Regions from separate parts of the Streptomyces peucetius genome, predicted to be linked through region 1. Evidence: riboswitches for the same ligand, from Rfam matches in the RefSeq annotation. Region 1 holds a riboswitch; each other region holds the start of a gene.
The links. A riboswitch is a leader RNA that binds a small molecule or an ion and turns the genes downstream of it on or off. The one in region 1 is predicted to bind thiamine pyrophosphate.
Positions count from the first base shown of each region.

Region 2: linked by a shared signal. The riboswitch ahead of OGH68_RS26665 (thiamine ABC transporter substrate binding subunit) and the one ahead of thiO (glycine oxidase ThiO) in region 1 are both predicted to bind thiamine pyrophosphate.
Region 3: linked by a shared signal. The riboswitch ahead of thiC (phosphomethylpyrimidine synthase ThiC) and the one ahead of thiO (glycine oxidase ThiO) in region 1 are both predicted to bind thiamine pyrophosphate.

Region 1 covers NZ_CP107567.1:2,011,081-2,016,206, forward strand. The annotation lists gene thiE (thiamine phosphate synthase) at 1-321, opposite strand, end outside; gene OGH68_RS09215 (Rv2175c family DNA-binding protein) at 408-773, opposite strand; gene OGH68_RS09220 (NAD(P)/FAD-dependent oxidoreductase) at 901-2,076, opposite strand; TPP riboswitch at 2,301-2,413, shown strand; gene thiO (glycine oxidase ThiO) at 2,411-3,634, shown strand; gene thiS (sulfur carrier protein ThiS) at 3,631-3,837, shown strand; gene OGH68_RS09235 (thiazole synthase) at 3,844-4,638, shown strand; gene pknB (Stk1 family PASTA domain-containing Ser/Thr kinase) at 4,891-5,126, shown strand, end outside.
Region 2 covers NZ_CP107567.1:5,795,659-5,800,784, forward strand. The annotation lists gene OGH68_RS26640 (phosphatidate cytidylyltransferase) at 1-80, shown strand, start outside; gene OGH68_RS26645 (hypothetical protein) at 261-815, shown strand; gene OGH68_RS26650 (hypothetical protein) at 861-1,361, shown strand; gene OGH68_RS26655 (hypothetical protein) at 1,598-1,816, shown strand; gene rlmN (23S rRNA (adenine(2503)-C(2))-methyltransferase RlmN) at 1,909-3,015, shown strand; TPP riboswitch at 3,078-3,199, shown strand; gene OGH68_RS26665 (thiamine ABC transporter substrate binding subunit) at 3,195-4,292, shown strand; gene OGH68_RS26670 (ABC transporter permease) at 4,331-5,126, shown strand, end outside.
Region 3 covers NZ_CP107567.1:4,000,323-4,005,448, reverse strand. The annotation lists gene OGH68_RS18410 (IclR family transcriptional regulator) at 93-866, shown strand; gene OGH68_RS18405 (SsgA family sporulation/cell division regulator) at 999-1,433, shown strand; gene OGH68_RS18400 (YibE/F family protein) at 1,456-2,784, opposite strand; TPP riboswitch at 2,856-2,988, shown strand; gene thiC (phosphomethylpyrimidine synthase ThiC) at 2,981-4,774, shown strand.

The DNA.
Region 1 (5,126 bases):
GCCGTCGCCGAGGATCGCCCGCGCGGCGGGCACCGGCAGGTCGCCCTGCCCCAGGTGCAGCACGCCGGCGCCGATGGCGTGCGCCACGTCGGCGCGGTCGTTCACCGCGAGCAGCTTGCCGTGCCTGCGGCAGGCGTCGGCGAAGACCTGGAGGTGTTCCAGCTCCTCACCGGCTTCCATGCCCTTTTCGCGCAGTTGCACGATGTCGACCCCGGACGTCAGCACGGCGTCGAGGAACTCGGGAAGGTCACCCTGCCGCTTGCGGGCGTCCGTGCACAGATAGAGCCGGGCGTCGGACAGCAGCGCGCGAGCCGTGGCCATGAGGTGAATCCCCCCGTCGGGCGGCCGGATGCACGGGCCGGGCGGCCCGGCCCGTGCATCCGGCCGCGATGATGTTTTCCGATGTGTCAGACGGCGAGCGCCTGTGCCCGGCGCTTCACCTCCGTACCGCGATTCTCGCTGAGCGCCTGCGCGGGCGTGCCCGGCAGGCTCGGGTCAGGGGTGAAGAGCCATTCCAGCATCTCTTCGTCGGTGAAGCCGTCGTCCCTCAGGAGGGTCAGGGTCCCCGAGAGGCCCTTGACCACCTTGTCGCCGTCGATGAAGGCGGCGGGCACCTGGAGCGTCCGGTTCTCACCGCGGCGCACGGCGATCAGCTGGCCTTCCTTGACCAGCTGCCGCACACGCGTCACCTCCACATCGAGCATTTCCGCGATGTCCGGCAGGTGAAGCCAGGCGGGGACGAGAGCATCGATCTTTGCGTCAATCTCGGTCACGGGAACAAGCCTGCCATCCAGGACCGACAGTCGGTAGCCGGGACCTGCCGTGCCGCCGCCTTCAGGGGCCAAGGAGCGGCCTTCAGGGTGACAAGGCCGCCGCGTTCGAGGGGCAAGGCCGCCGCCTTCAGGTCGACAGGGCCGCCGCCTTCAGAGGGACCGAGGGGTCGGCGGCCCGCTCCCGGTCCAGCGCCGCCCCGGACTCGATCAGCTTGCGTCCCTGCGCCAGGTCACGCGGCCTGCCCACGGCCAGCAGGGCCACCAGGGCGCCACCGCGCAGCCACAGCACCGACCAGGTCTCTTCCGTCGGGTCGCCGCGCCACAGCAGAGTGTCGGCGGCGCCGTGGTGGCCGGCGTACTGGACGTAACGGCCGAACTGCTCGGACCAGAAGTACGGCACCGGGTCGTACGGCTCGAGGTCCGCGCCGCCGCCGGTGATGTTCGCGGCGACCGTGCGCGGCCCCTGGAGCGCGTTGTCCCAGTGGTGGACGAGCAGCCGCTCCGCGTAGCGGCCGGACGGATACGAGGCACAGTCCCCCACGGCGTACACATCGGGGGCACGGGCGCGCAGATACCGGTCCGCGACGACCGCGCCGTCGGGGCCCAGCTCGATACCGGAGCCGGCGAGCAGACCCGTGGCGGGCCGGGCGCCGATGCCCACGACGACGGCACCGGCCGCGATCCGGCGGCCGTCGGCCAGGACGACGGCGCCGGGCTCGACCGCGGCGACCCGGGCACCGGTGACCAGCTCGGCCCCGTACTGCGCGTACCAGGCGGCCATCGGGGCCGCGACCTCGGCGGGCATGGTGCCGGCGAGCGGACGGTCGGCGGCCTCGACGACGGTCACCGCACAGCCGGCCTGCCGGGCGGCCGTCGCGAACTCCGCGCCGATCCACCCGGCGCCCACCACGACGACGTCGTGCTTCTCGGCGAGCAGGGGCCGCAGCCGCGCCGCGTCGTCCAGGGTGCGCAGCAGATGGACACCAGGGACGCCGACCGCGCCCGGGAGGGTGACCGGCTCCGCGCCGGTGGCCAGCACCAGCACGTCGTACGGGACGGGACCGGCCGCGGTGTCCACCTCGTGGGCGTCCGTCCGCACTCCGGTCACCTCGACGCCGAGGCGCAGTTCGACGTCGAGGACCTCGAAGTCGATGTCGAAGGCCGAGCCCTCCGCCGTGCCGAGCAGGACGGCCTTGGACAGCGGGGGCCGGTCGTACGGCTGGTGCGGCTCTGCGCCGATCACGGCGACCGGGCCGGTGAATCCCCGCTCGCGGAGGGCGACCGCCGTCTGCACACCGGCCATGCCCGCACCGACGATCACCACGCGACGCCGCGCCGCTGTCTGTTGCTGCCGTTCGTCCACCCGCACACCTTACGTACCTGACGACGGGTCAGGAAGGCGGCTCCGCCACCACGCTCGTCCCGCCGCCCTCCCGCGGAGCCTTCGGCCGGCGAGTCCGTCGAGGCTCTTCGCCGCGCTGCGGCTCCCTTACAGAGCGTCGGGGCGGGAGGTTAGGGTGGCCACCGTAAGGCACTCGCGGGAGCCCGGACGCACCGGGCTGAGAGGGAGGCTGGCCGGCCTCCGACCGTACGAACCTGATCCGGGTCATGCCGGCGAAGGGAGGGGCTGGACGCCCATGTCGTCTCGTACACCGTGTTCCCCCGACGTCCTTGTCGTGGGCGGCGGAATCATCGGCCTGGTCACGGCCTGGCGAGCAGCGCAGCAGGGCCTGCGGGTCGCCGTCGCCGACCCGCAGCCGGGCGGCGGCGCCGCGCAGGTCGCGGCCGGCATGCTGGCCGCCGTCACCGAACTCCACTACGGCGAGCAGACGCTGCTCGGCCTCAACCTCGAGTCTGCCCGCCGCTACCCGGCCTTCGTCGCCGAACTGGAGGAGGCGAGCGGGCAGCAGGTGGGCCACCGCTCCTGCGGCACGCTCGCCGTCGCCCTCGACGCCGACGACCGCGCGCATCTGCGCGAACTGCACGCCCTGCAGATCCGCTCGGGGCTCGAGTCCGCATGGCTCTCCGGCCGCGAGTGCCGCCGCCTCGAGCCGATGCTCGCGCCCGGCGTACGCGGCGGGCTGCGGGTGGACGGCGACCACCAGGTCGACCCGCGACGGCTGGCGGCGGCGCTGGTCACGGCCTGCGAACGGGCCGGGGTCGAGCTCCGCCGCACCTGGGCGGAGCGGCTGGTCGTCGAGAGCGACCGGGCGGTGGGGGCGGTCCTCGCCGACGGCGGCGAGCTTCGCGCCGGGCAGGTGGTCCTGGCGGGCGGCAGCCTGAGCGGACGGCTGAACGGCGTACCGGCGGACGTGCTTCCTCCCGTACGGCCGGTGAAGGGCCAGGTCCTGCGGCTGACCGTGCCGCGTCCGTACGCGCCGTTCCTCTCGCGCACGGTGCGCGCCGTGGTGCGCGGCAGCCATGTGTACCTCGTGCCGCGCGAGGACGGCGAGCTCGTCGTCGGCGCGACCAGCGAGGAACTCGGCTGGGACACGACGGTCACCGCGGGCGGGGTGTACGAGCTGCTGCGCGACGCGCACGAGCTGGTACCGGGCATCACCGAGCTGCCTCTCGTGGAGACCCGCGCCGGGCTGCGGCCGGGCTCGCCCGACAACGCGCCGCTGCTGGGCTTCACCGACCTGCCGGGGCTTCTGCTGGCCACCGGGCACTACCGCAACGGCGTCCTGCTCACCCCCGTCACCGGCGACGTGCTGGCGGGCGCGCTGGTGAGCGGCGAACTGCCGGAGGTGGCACGGCCCTTCTCGCCGCGTCGCTTCACGGGCGGGCGCCCGGGCGAGCGTCCGGCCTCGCGGGAGGCCGCTGTCCGCCGGGACACAGTTCTTCAGGAGCAGTCCGCATGACCGTCTCCGTCTCCGTCAACGGCGAGGCACGCGATCTCGCCCCAGGAACCACGCTGGACATCGTCGTCGCGGAGCTCACCGCGGCGCCCTCGGGTGTGGCTGCGGCCGTCAACGAGGCGGTCGTCCCGCGCAGCCAGTGGCCCGGCACCCGTCTCGGCGACGGTGACCGCGTCGAGATTCTCACCGCAGTGCAGGGAGGCTGACCAGCCATGGCAGACGACCGTTTCACCATCGGCGGGACGACGTTCGACTCCCGGCTGATCATGGGTACGGGCGGGGCGCCCAGCCTCGACGTCCTCGAACGCTCCCTGGTCGCGAGCGGCACGGAACTCACCACCGTCGCGATGCGCCGCCTCGACCCGACCGTCCAGGGGTCGGTGCTCTCCGTGCTGAACCGGCTCGGGATCCGGGTCCTGCCCAACACCGCGGGCTGCTTCACCGCCGGTGAGGCCGTCCTCACCGCGCGCCTGGCACGGGAGGCGCTGGGAACCGACTGGATCAAGCTCGAGGTCGTCGCGGACGAGCGGACCCTGCTGCCCGACGCGGTGGAGCTGCTGGACGCGGCCGAGACGCTGGTCGACGACGGCTTCACGGTCCTTCCGTACACGAACGACGACCCGGTGCTCGCGAGGAAGCTGGAGGACGTGGGTTGCGCCGCGATCATGCCGCTCGGCTCCCCCATCGGCTCCGGGCTCGGCATCCGCAACCCCCACAACTTCCAGCTGATCACCGAGCAGGCGGGCGTGCCGGTGATCCTGGACGCGGGCGCCGGCACGGCGTCGGACGCGGCGCTGGCGATGGAGCTGGGCTGCGCGGCGGTGATGCTGGCGTCGGCGGTGACGCGGGCGCAGGAGCCGGTCCTGATGGCGGAGGCGATGCGGCACGCAGTGGAGGCGGGGCGGCTGGCGTACCGGGCGGGCCGCATCCCCCGGCGGCACTTCGCCGAGGCGTCGTCTCCGGTCGAGGGGCGCGCGACGCTGGATCCGGAGCGGCCGGCGTTCTGACGGCCCTGACGGGGCGGGGGCGCGCGGGCGGGGCGGGGCCGCTGCCCGGGGCTTGCCCCCTCCCCGCCCCTTCCCGTAACCGGGGGCTCTGCCCGCGGACCCCCGCGCCTCAAACGCCGGCGAGGCCGGGGCTACCTCCCACGGCCGCCAGGCCCTAGAACAACCGGCCCCGCGCGTCACAGGTCGGCTGCAGTACCGGTCCGCGCTCGCAAGCCCGTCGGACCTGTTCGCCCCTGCTCGTAGAATCGGCGCGTGGATACGACCCTCCAGGACCCCCTCGTCGGGCAGGTGCTCGACGGCCGCTACCGAGTCGATGAGCGCATCGCCGTCGGCGGCATGGCCACGGTCTACCGGGCCGTCGACACCCGTCTCGACCGGGAGCTCGCCCTCAAGGTGATGCATCCGGATCTCGCCACGGACGCCACGTTCGTGGAGCGTTTCATCCGCGAGGCGAAGTCCGTGGCGCGGCTGGCGCACCCCAATGTCGT
Region 2 (5,126 bases), 3.8 Mb from region 1:
TCATGGACCGGCTGGACTCGCTGCTCCCGACGGCTCCCGTGGTGTGGCTGCTGCTGGTGCTCTTCGTCGGGTCGGGCTGAGCGGCGGATTCGTCCGCGAGGGCTCGTCGTCCACAGGACGGCGGGCCCTTTCTTCTTTCTCTGCTCAGTCTCGCAGCCCCGAAATCGGCCCCGCCGCAAGGGGAATTGCCTGCTTACACCTCTTTTCTGAGGGAATTTTCTCTTTAGGATGGTAATGGCGTATTTCCAGGAGGTGAGCGGATGTCTACAGGAACCCTTCTCGCGATCATCATCCCGGTTGTCGCAGTGGTGGCCGCGTTGGCGGCGTTCGGCTTGTACACCATGCGCCGGCGCCGTCTGCAGCAGCGCTTCGGCCCCGAGTACGAGCGGACCGTCGAGGACGCGGGCGGCCGGGGCGCTGCCGACCGCGAACTGAGCGCCCGGGAGAAGCGGCACGACGCCCTGGACATCAGGCCGCTGGCTCCTGCCGTCCATGACCGCTACGCCCAGGACTGGCAGAAGGTCCAGGGCGAATTCGTGGATCATCCCGAGCAGGCGGTGCAGGAGGCGGACCTCCTGGTGACCTCGCTCATGCGGGAACGCGGCTATCCCACCGACAACCTCGAGCAGAAGGTGCAGGACCTGTCCGTCGAGCACGGCAGGACCGTGGAGCACTACCGCGCTGCCCACGACGTCAATGAACGCAGCCGGCAGCACAGGGCGAACACCGAACAACTGCGTGCCGCGATGGTGCACTATCGCGCGCTGTTCGACGAACTGCTCTCCGACGGCGGGCCCAGCCAGGCCCGCGCATGAGCGCCTCGGACATCGGAACTCTTCGACCATCAGGACGGAGGAGAGATGGAACGCGAACACACCCCGGGGCCGGCCGAGAGCGGCCTGTCCACGGACGACCTCGCCGCACCCCAGGAAAGGGACCTGGGCGACCGGCCCGAGGCACAGTCCCAGGGCTATCCCGGTGAGGCCGCCGGCGCGACGTCAGAGGCCGAGGCGGTGCCGCCGGCCGCTTCGACCGTCCCACGGGAGCCGGAACCCGCGGCGGACACCCAGGGCACGTCCGCACAGGAGGACATGCCGCAGCTGTTGACCGCGGAGGACGAGACAGGATTCCGCACCCGCTGGCAGGAAATCCAGAACCGGTTCGTCGACGACCCGCGTGAGGCCGTCCATGAGGCCGACGGCCTGGTGGCCGATGTCATGCAGGCCTTGGCCTCCACCTTCTCCCAGCACAAGAAGGACCTGGAGGGGCAGTGGAGCCAGGGCGAGGAGGCCGACACGGAGGACCTGCGCCGGGCCCTGCGGAAGTACCGCTCGTTCTTCAACCGTCTGCTGTCGAGCTGAGGAGCCGCAGCTTCGGCCTGCACCAGTGACCTCCGGGGCGAGCCGGGCTCCCGGCCGCCCCGGCCGCCCCGGCCGCCCCGGCCGCGTCGGCGTGGCCGGGGCCGGTGCGTGCCGCTGCGGCGGGCGCACTCGTTCGCCGCGTCCGACGACACCGACGCACCCGTGACCTTCAGCTCCTGAAGTGACCGAGGATCCACACGGCTGCGCGTGCGGTGCCGGTGTCGCAGGCTGGTGTCATGAGCGACTTCACAGGCCCTGCCATCGTCGTCTTGCCCGTGAGCCCCGGCGATCCGCCGTTCCGCCTCGTCCAGATCCGAGGCGAGACCGCAGGCGTGGCCCACGACATGCTGGACGTGATCCGGCTGGCGCACCACGCGGGACTGGAACATGTGGACGTCGACGACCCGGCGGTCGTGAGATGGGTCGGCGGCGGCAAGTACAAGTGGGCACCGTGATCGTCACGACCGTCGACGACCACCCTCCGGGCCGACGGTCGCAGGTCGCAGGTCGCAGGTCGCACGAATCGATCTGCGACACTGGAGAAACCATGCCCAAGCCCGGAGAACTCACTTTCGTCGCGCCCCGCGGAGCCAAGAAGCCCCCGCGGCACCTCGCCGACCTCACACCCACCGAGCGCAAGGAAGCCGTCGCCGCGATCGGCGAGAAGCCGTTCCGTGCCAAGCAGCTGTCCCAGCACTACTTCGCGCGGTACGCGCACGACCCCGCGCAGTGGACCGACATCCCCGCCGCGGCCCGCGAGAAGCTCGCCGGTGAGCTGCTGCCCGATCTGATGTCCGTCGTACGGCACATCTCCTGCGACAACGACACCACCCGCAAGACGCTCTGGCGCCTGCACGACGGCACGCTCGTCGAGTCCGTGCTCATGCGCTACCCGGACCGGGTCACCATGTGTATCTCCTCGCAGGCCGGCTGCGGGATGAACTGCCCCTTCTGCGCCACCGGCCAGGCCGGTCTCGACCGGAACCTGTCGACCGCCGAGATCGTGCACCAGATCGTCGACGGCATGCGGGCCCTGCGGGACGGTGAGGTCCCCGGAGGGCCGGCCCGGCTGTCCAACATCGTCTTCATGGGCATGGGCGAACCGCTCGCCAACTACAAGCGGGTCGTCGGAGCCGTCCGCCGCCTCACCGACCCCGAGCCGGACGGCCTCGGCCTCTCGCAGCGCGGCATCACGGTCTCGACCGTCGGCCTGGTGCCGGCGATGCTGCGGTTCGCCGACGAGGGCTTCAAATGCCGCCTCGCGGTGTCGCTGCACGCCCCGGACGACGAGCTGCGCGACACCCTGGTCCCGGTCAACACGCGCTGGAAGGTCCGTGAGGTCCTCGACGCCGCCTGGGAGTACGCGGAGAAGTCCGGCCGCCGGATCTCCATCGAGTACGCGCTGATCCGCGACATCAACGACCAGGCGTGGCGCGGCGATCTCCTCGGCCGCCTCCTCAAGGGCAAGCGGGTCCATGTGAACCTGATCCCGCTGAACCCGACGCCCGGCTCCAAGTGGACGGCCTCCCGTCCCGAGGACGAGAAGGCGTTCGTGGAGGCCATCGCCGCGCACGGCGTGCCGGTCACCGTCCGGGACACCCGCGGTCAGGAGATCGACGGGGCCTGCGGGCAGCTGGCGGCGCAGGAGCGGTGACCGTAGGGCCGTCGGCCATGGCTGATACTGTGCCCTGTGCATTCGCACAAACGAACAACAAAACATTCCGACAGGGGAGCGCACCACAGCGCTGAGAGTGCGGCAAGGCCTTCACGGTCACGGGCCGCAGACCCTCGGACCTGATCCGGGTCATACCGGCGTAGGGAGTCAGCATCATCATGAACAGCCAGCTTCGGCGTGCCGTCGGTACGGCACTGGTCGGCGCCGTCGGCATATCGACGCTCGCCGCGTGCGGCGGGGAGTCCACCGAGTCCGGGTCCGGCGACGGGAGCAAGCCGAAGACCGTCACGCTCGTCAGCCACGAGTCCTTCGCGGCGTCGGAGGCGGTGCTGAAGGAGTTCACCCGGCAGACCGGCTACACGGTCAAGGTGCTCAAGAGCGGCGACGCGGGCACCGCGCTCAACAAGGAGATCCTCACCAAGGGCTCCCCGCAGGGCGACGTCTTCTTCGGTGTCGACAACACCCTGCTCTCCCGCGCTCTCGACAACGACCTCTTCACGCCCTACGAGGCCAAGGGCCTCGACCGGGTCGCGGAAGAGGTGCAGCTCGACGCGGACAAGCACCGTGTGACGCCCGTCGACACCGGCGACATCTGCGTCAACTACGACAAGAAGTTCTTCGCCGACAAGAAGCTCGCGCCGCCGCAGACCTTCGCCGACCTGGCGAAGCCCGAGTACAAGAACATGCTCGTCGTCGAGAACGCCGCCACCTCCTCACCCGGCCTCGGCTTCCTTCTCGGCAGCGTCGGCGAGTACGGCGAGTCGGGCTGGCAGGGCTACTGGAAGAAGCTCAAGGACAACGGCGTCAAGGTCGTCGACGGCTGGGAGCAGGCGTACAACGAGGAGTTCTCCGGGTCCGCCGGTGGCAAGAAGGCGGGCGCCGACCGTCCGCTCGTCGTCTCGTACGCCTCCAGCCCGCCCGTCGAGGTCCTCTACTCGGACCCGCAGCCGGCCGAGGCGCCGACCGGTGTGGCCACCGGCACCTGCTTCCGCCAGATCGAGTTCGCGGGCCTGCTGACGGGAGCGAAGAACGAGGAGGGCGGCAAGGCGCTGCTGGACTTCCTGATCAGCAGGAAGTTCCAGGAGGACATGCCGCTGAACATGTTCGTCAACCCGGTCGTCAAGGACGCGGAGCTGCCGGAGCTGTTCACCGAGCACGGCGCGGTGATCGAGAAGCCCGAGACCGTCGACGCGGCCACCATCGCGAAGAACCGTGAGCAGTGGGTCCGGTCGTGGTCCTCGCTCGTCGTGAAGTAGCCGGCTCCCTGCGCGGGAACGCGGCACGGCTGGGCCTGATGGCCGGCCCTGTCGCGTTCTTCGCCGTCTTTTTCGCCTACCCCGTCTCCGCGATCGTCGCGCGCGGTCTCCACGCGGACGGGGCCTGGCAGTTCGGCCGGTTCGGCGAGGTGCTCGGCCGGCCGGACATCCTGTCGGTGCTGTGGTTCACCACCTGGCAGGCGCTCGCCTCCACGGCGCTGACGCTGCTGATCGCCCTCCCCGGCGCGTACGCCTTCGCACGCCTCGACTTCCCGGCCAAGCGACTGCTGCGGGCGGTGGTCACCGTGCCGTTCGTGCTGCCGACCGTCGTCGTCGGCACGGCGTTCCTGGCGCTGCTGGGGCGCGGCGGGCTCCTCGACGAACTGTGGGGCATCCGGCTGGACACCACCGTGTGGGCCATCCTCCTCGCGCACGTCTTCTTCAACTACGCCGTGGTCGTCCGTACCGTCGGCAGCCTCTGGTCCCAGCTCGACCCCCGCCAGGAGGAGGCCGCCCGGGTCCTGGGCGCGGGGCGCTTCGCCGCCTGGCGGCGGGTGACGCTGCCCGCCCTGGTGCCGTCGCTGGCCGCCGCCGCCCTGATGGTCTTCCTCTTCACCTTCACGTCGTTCGGTGTCGTGCAGATCCTCGGCGGCCCCTCCTTCTCCACCCTGGAAGTGGAGATCTACCGGCAGACCGCCGACTTCCTGGACCTGACGACGGCGGCCGTGCTGACGATGGTGCAGTTCACGGCGGTCGGTGCGGTCCTCGCTGTGCACTCCTGGACCCTGCGCCGGCGAGAGAGCGCACTGCGGCTCGTCGACCCGGCGCGCACCG
Region 3 (5,126 bases), 2.0 Mb from region 1:
AATGACTGTTCCCTGACCGGGGCCGCGGCGGCCGCGCGGGGGCGGCCCCCGCGGGCGGGCGCGATGCCCGTCACCACGCCTGGGGGTGACCTGTGGCCGGGGCAACGAAAGTCGCTCCTGAACCGACCCTGATCGGCTCTGTTCAGCGGGCACTGAGACTGCTGGAAGCCGCCGGCGCGCATCCGGACGGGGCCCCCGCCAAGGTGCTGGCGCGTGAAGCCGGAATCTCCCTGCCGACCGCCTACCATCTGCTGCGCACCCTGACCCACGACGACTACCTGCGGCGCCACAGCGGCCTGTATCTGCTGGGGGACGCGGTGGAACGGCTGGTCACCGGCGGGGCGATGCAGAATCGTCGCGGCACCCTCGAGGAGTCCCTCGCCCACTGGCGGGACGCGATCGGTGTCCCTGTCTACTTCGCCGTCTACCACGAGGGCGAGATCGAGATCGTCGCGGTCTCCGACACGCCGTACGCGCCGGCGGTGACGGAGTGGGCGGACTTCCGTGAGACCGGGCACGCGCACGCGCTCGGCCAGTGCCTGCTGGGTCAGCTCGACGAGTCGGCACGCCGGGAGCATCTGAGCCGCCATCCCGTGCAACCCGTGACGCCGTACACCGTGCCCGACCGGCGCACCCTGCTCGAGCGGCTCGCCGCCCGTCCGCGCGCGCACCCGGTCGTGGAACGACAGGAATATGCAATTGGCACAGTCTGCGCGGCTATTCCGATCACTGGCTGTTCCGGCGCCGCGACAATGGCCATTTCGCTGCCCGTCCACCAAAAGGCCAGACTGCTTCCCGCGGTTGAGCAGTTGCGCACAGGAATCGGTGGGCTGTTGGGGTCACTTGCCTTCTCTATCAGTATCTGAAATATCACTCCTTGTGATCTGCTAGTCCTTCGACCACGATGACGCGAGAGGGCCCAGGGATCGATCCTTGCCGTTTTCTTCTGCTTTTCCAGTACGGGTTCATTCAATGCTTCATCTGCTGCGGGGTATGTGATGCGCGAGTCGGTCCAGGCCGAGGTTCTGATGAGCTTCCTCGTCTCCGAGGAGCTCTCCTTCCGGATTCCGGTCGAACTGGGTTATGAGACGGGCGATCCGTACGCGGTGCGGATGACCTTCCATCTGCCCGGTGATGCTCCTGTGACCTGGGCATTCGGCCGGGAGCTGCTGCTCGACGGGATCAACTGGCCGAGCGGGGACGGTGATGTGCACATCGCGCCCGTCGGGCCGGAGAGCCTCTCGGACGTCCACATCAGGCTCCGTGTCGGGCAGGATTCGGCACTCTTCCGAGCAGGCGCGGCACCGCTCGTCGCCTTCCTCGACCGCACCGACAAACTGCTTCCCATGGGGCAGGAGCTCACGCTGGGTGACTTCGACGTGAACCTGGAGGAGGCGCTCGGGCGGATCCTCGCCGAGGAGAACGCCGGCTGACACGTCCCCGACTCCCCCGGCGTCACCGCTTGCGCCGCCGCCCCCTGCCCGTGCGGGCCGGTGAACCGTCCGTCCCCGCCGCCGGGCCGGAGCGGTCGGCGGAGACCACCAGGGTGGCGAGCGCAGTCGTCACCGGCACCGAGGCGACCAGCCCGATCGAGCCCACCAGGGTCCGTACGATCTCCTCCGCCACCAGCTCGCTGTTGGCGACGGTACCCACGCTGGACTGGGCGATGGAGAAGAGGAGCAGCAGGGGCAACGCGGCGCCGGCGTAGGCGAGTACGAGGGTGTTGACGACGGACGCAATGTGGTCGCGGCCGATGCGGATGGCGGAGCGGTAGAGGGCACGGGGGCCCATCTCCGGATCGGCCTGGTGCAGTTCCCAGACCGCCGAAGTCTGCGTCACCGTCACGTCGTCGAGCACGCCGAGCGAGCCGATGATCACGCCGGCGAGCAGCAGACCGCTCATGTCGATCTCCGGATACAGACCGTGGATCAGACCGGTGTTGTCGTCGGTGTTGCCGCTCAGGCTGGCCCAGCCGATGAACAGCGAACCGAGAAGCCCGATCAGCAGCAGGGAGATCAGGGTCCCGAGCACCGCGACGGACGTCCGCGCGGTCACCCCATGACACAGATAGAGCGCGATCAGCATGATGGCACTCGCCCCGACCACCGCCACGACCAGCGGATTGGACCCCTGCAGGATCGCGGGCAGGATGAACAGCGTCAGCAGGGCGAACGAGACCACGAGAGAGATCAGGGCCATCACACCGCGCATCCGGCCCACCAGCACCACCACGACGGCGAAGATCGCCGCCAGCAGCGCCATCGGGAGGCCGCGGTCGATGTCCGTCACCGAGTACTGGAGGTCGCGGGGGGCGTCGGGGGCGTAGGCGACGACGACGCCCTGCCCCTCCTTCAACTGCCGCGGTGCGTCCGGCTGGACGATCTCGACGAAGGTACGGCCCTTGTCCTTGCCCGTGGTCACCTCGACGGTCGCCCTGGCGCAGAGGCCCTGCTGCGAGTTGACCGCCTCGCGCCCCTGGGGTGTGGAGGTATCACCGGTCGGCGGGACCTGGGCGGCGTTGACGTCCTTGCAGTCGATTCTCTCGAGCGACACCACCTTGCCCTGCTCCGTCTGCCGGTCGAAGCCGACTCCGGTGCGCTCGTGCCCGGGTGCCCCGCCGGGCCACAGGACGGCGAGCCCGACGAGGACGGCCGTCGCGAAGGGGATGAGCACGGCCGCGATGACTCGGCGAAGGTGCTGGGAGACCGGCGCGGCGGGCCCATGAGCGTGCGCATGACTGTGGGCCTGGCCGTGCGGTTCTGGGGGCTGCTGCGATGAAGTCACGGACCGATCATCGCAAGAGCAGGAGGGGCCCTCTGTTCAGCGCGCCAGACATGACGCTAGCGTGGTGGCACCTTTGCACACGCGGGAGCTCGGAGCACCGGGCTGAGAGGGCGCTGACCTCCGTACATCCGTACGGGACAGCTGCGCCGACCGCCGAACCTGTTACCGGGTAATGCCGGCGTAGGGAGTAGGTCTCATGACCGTATCGGACGCACGCACGCCTGCCTCGAACCAGAACGACGAGGCCGGGAAGTCCATCGGCTGGCACAAGGGATACGTCGAGGGCTCGCGCCCCGACCTCCGTGTGCCGGTGCGCAAGGTGCACCTCACCAACGGCCGGGACGTGACGCTGTACGACACCTCCGGCCCGTACACCGACCCGAACATCGAGACGGACGTACGCCGCGGTCTGCCCCCGCTCCGGGAGAACTGGATCATCAGCCGCGGCGACACCGAGGAGTACGCGGGCCGGGCCGTCCGGCCCGAGGACGACGGGATCAAGCACACGTCGCCGCGCGGCGGGCTCCGCAACCTGGACGCGGTCTTCCCCGGCCGCCCGCGTCAGCCCCGCCGCGGGCGCGACGGCCGGGCCGTGACTCAGCTGGCCTACGCGCGCCGGGGTGAGATCACCCCGGAGATGGAGTACGTCGCCATCCGGGAGAACGTCGCCCCCGAGGTGGTGCGCGAGGAGATCGCGGCCGGGCGGGCCGTTCTCCCGGCGAACGTGAACCACCCCGAGATCGAGCCGATGATCATCGGCAAGCGGTTCCTCGTGAAGGTCAACGCCAACATCGGCAACTCCGCCGTCACCTCCTCCATCGAGGAGGAGGTCGAGAAGATGACCTGGGCGACCCGCTGGGGAGCCGACACGGTCATGGACCTGTCCACCGGGCGCAACATCCACACCACCCGCGAGTGGGTGCTGCGCAACTCCCCCGTGCCGATCGGCACCGTGCCGCTGTACCAGGCGCTGGAGAAGGTCGACGGCAAGGCCGAGGAGCTGACCTGGGACGTCTACAAGGACACGGTCATCGAGCAGGCCGAGCAGGGCGTGGACTACATGACGGTCCACGCGGGCGTGCTGCTGCGCTACGTACCGCTGACGGCGCGCCGCAAGACCGGCATCGTCTCGCGCGGCGGCTCGATCATGGCGGCGTGGTGCCTGGCGCACCACAAGGAGTCGTTCCTGTACGAGAACTTCGAGGAGCTCTGCGAGATCCTCGCCGCGTACGACGTGACGTACTCCCTCGGCGACGGCCTGCGGCCCGGGTCCATCGCGGACGCCAACGACGAGGCGCAGTTCGCGGAGCTCAGGACGCTCGGCGAGCTCAACTCCGTCGCCAAGCGCTTGGGCGTGCAGACCATGATCGAGGGGCCGGGACACGTCCCGATGCACAAGATCAAGGAGAACATCGACCTCCAGCAGGAGATCTGCGAGGAGGCGCCGTTCTACACGCTCGGCCCGCTCACCACCGATGTCGCTCCGGCGTACGACCACATCACCTCCGGCATCGGGGCGGCGATGATCGCCTGGTGGGGCACGGCCATGCTCTGCTATGTGACGCCCAAGGAGCACCTGGGCCTGCCGAACCGCGACGACGTGAAGACCGGCGTCATCACCTACAAGATCGCCGCGCACGCGGCGGACCTCGCCAAGGGGCACCCGGGGGCGCAGGAGTGGGACGACGCGCTGTCCGACGCCCGCTTCGAGTTCCGGTGGGAGGACCAGTTCAACCTGGCTCTCGACCCGGACACGGCACGGGAGTTCCACGACGAGACGCTGCCCGCCGAGCCGGCGAAGACCGCGCACTTCTGCTCGATGTGCGGTCCGAAGTTCTGCTCGATGAAGATCAGCAGAAGCATCACGGAGCAGTTCGCCGCGGACCCGACTCCCTCGGCCTCGGCCGAGGACGTCGAGGCGGGGATGCTGGAGAAGTCCAGGGAGTTCGCGGCGGGCGGCAACCGGGTGTACTTGCCGCTTGCGGACTGACGGTGACGTCTTACGGCGGTGCCCCGTGGTTCGATCGGTCATGGGACACCGCCTTTCGCCAAGAGCGCTGTGCGTATTCCGATGGGCAGGTTCGCGGGGGCAGCCGGTCTATCGGCGTATCTTCGCAAGAATGGTTGTAATGACCGGCCCCCACCTAATGGCGTAGCGGTTTCACTCGAATGTCAGGCATCAGGGCTAGTGGAACGCTCGTTGTTAGGAATATGACGAGAGCACAGCTTTCCCCCGAGATCGGGGCCCGACGTACGGCCGGCACGGAGGCGGTCCCAACGGGCGCGTGGGCGTTGGATCCCCGCTCTGCGGAGGGCGTGGCAGAGAGTAACGCGACGCTCCA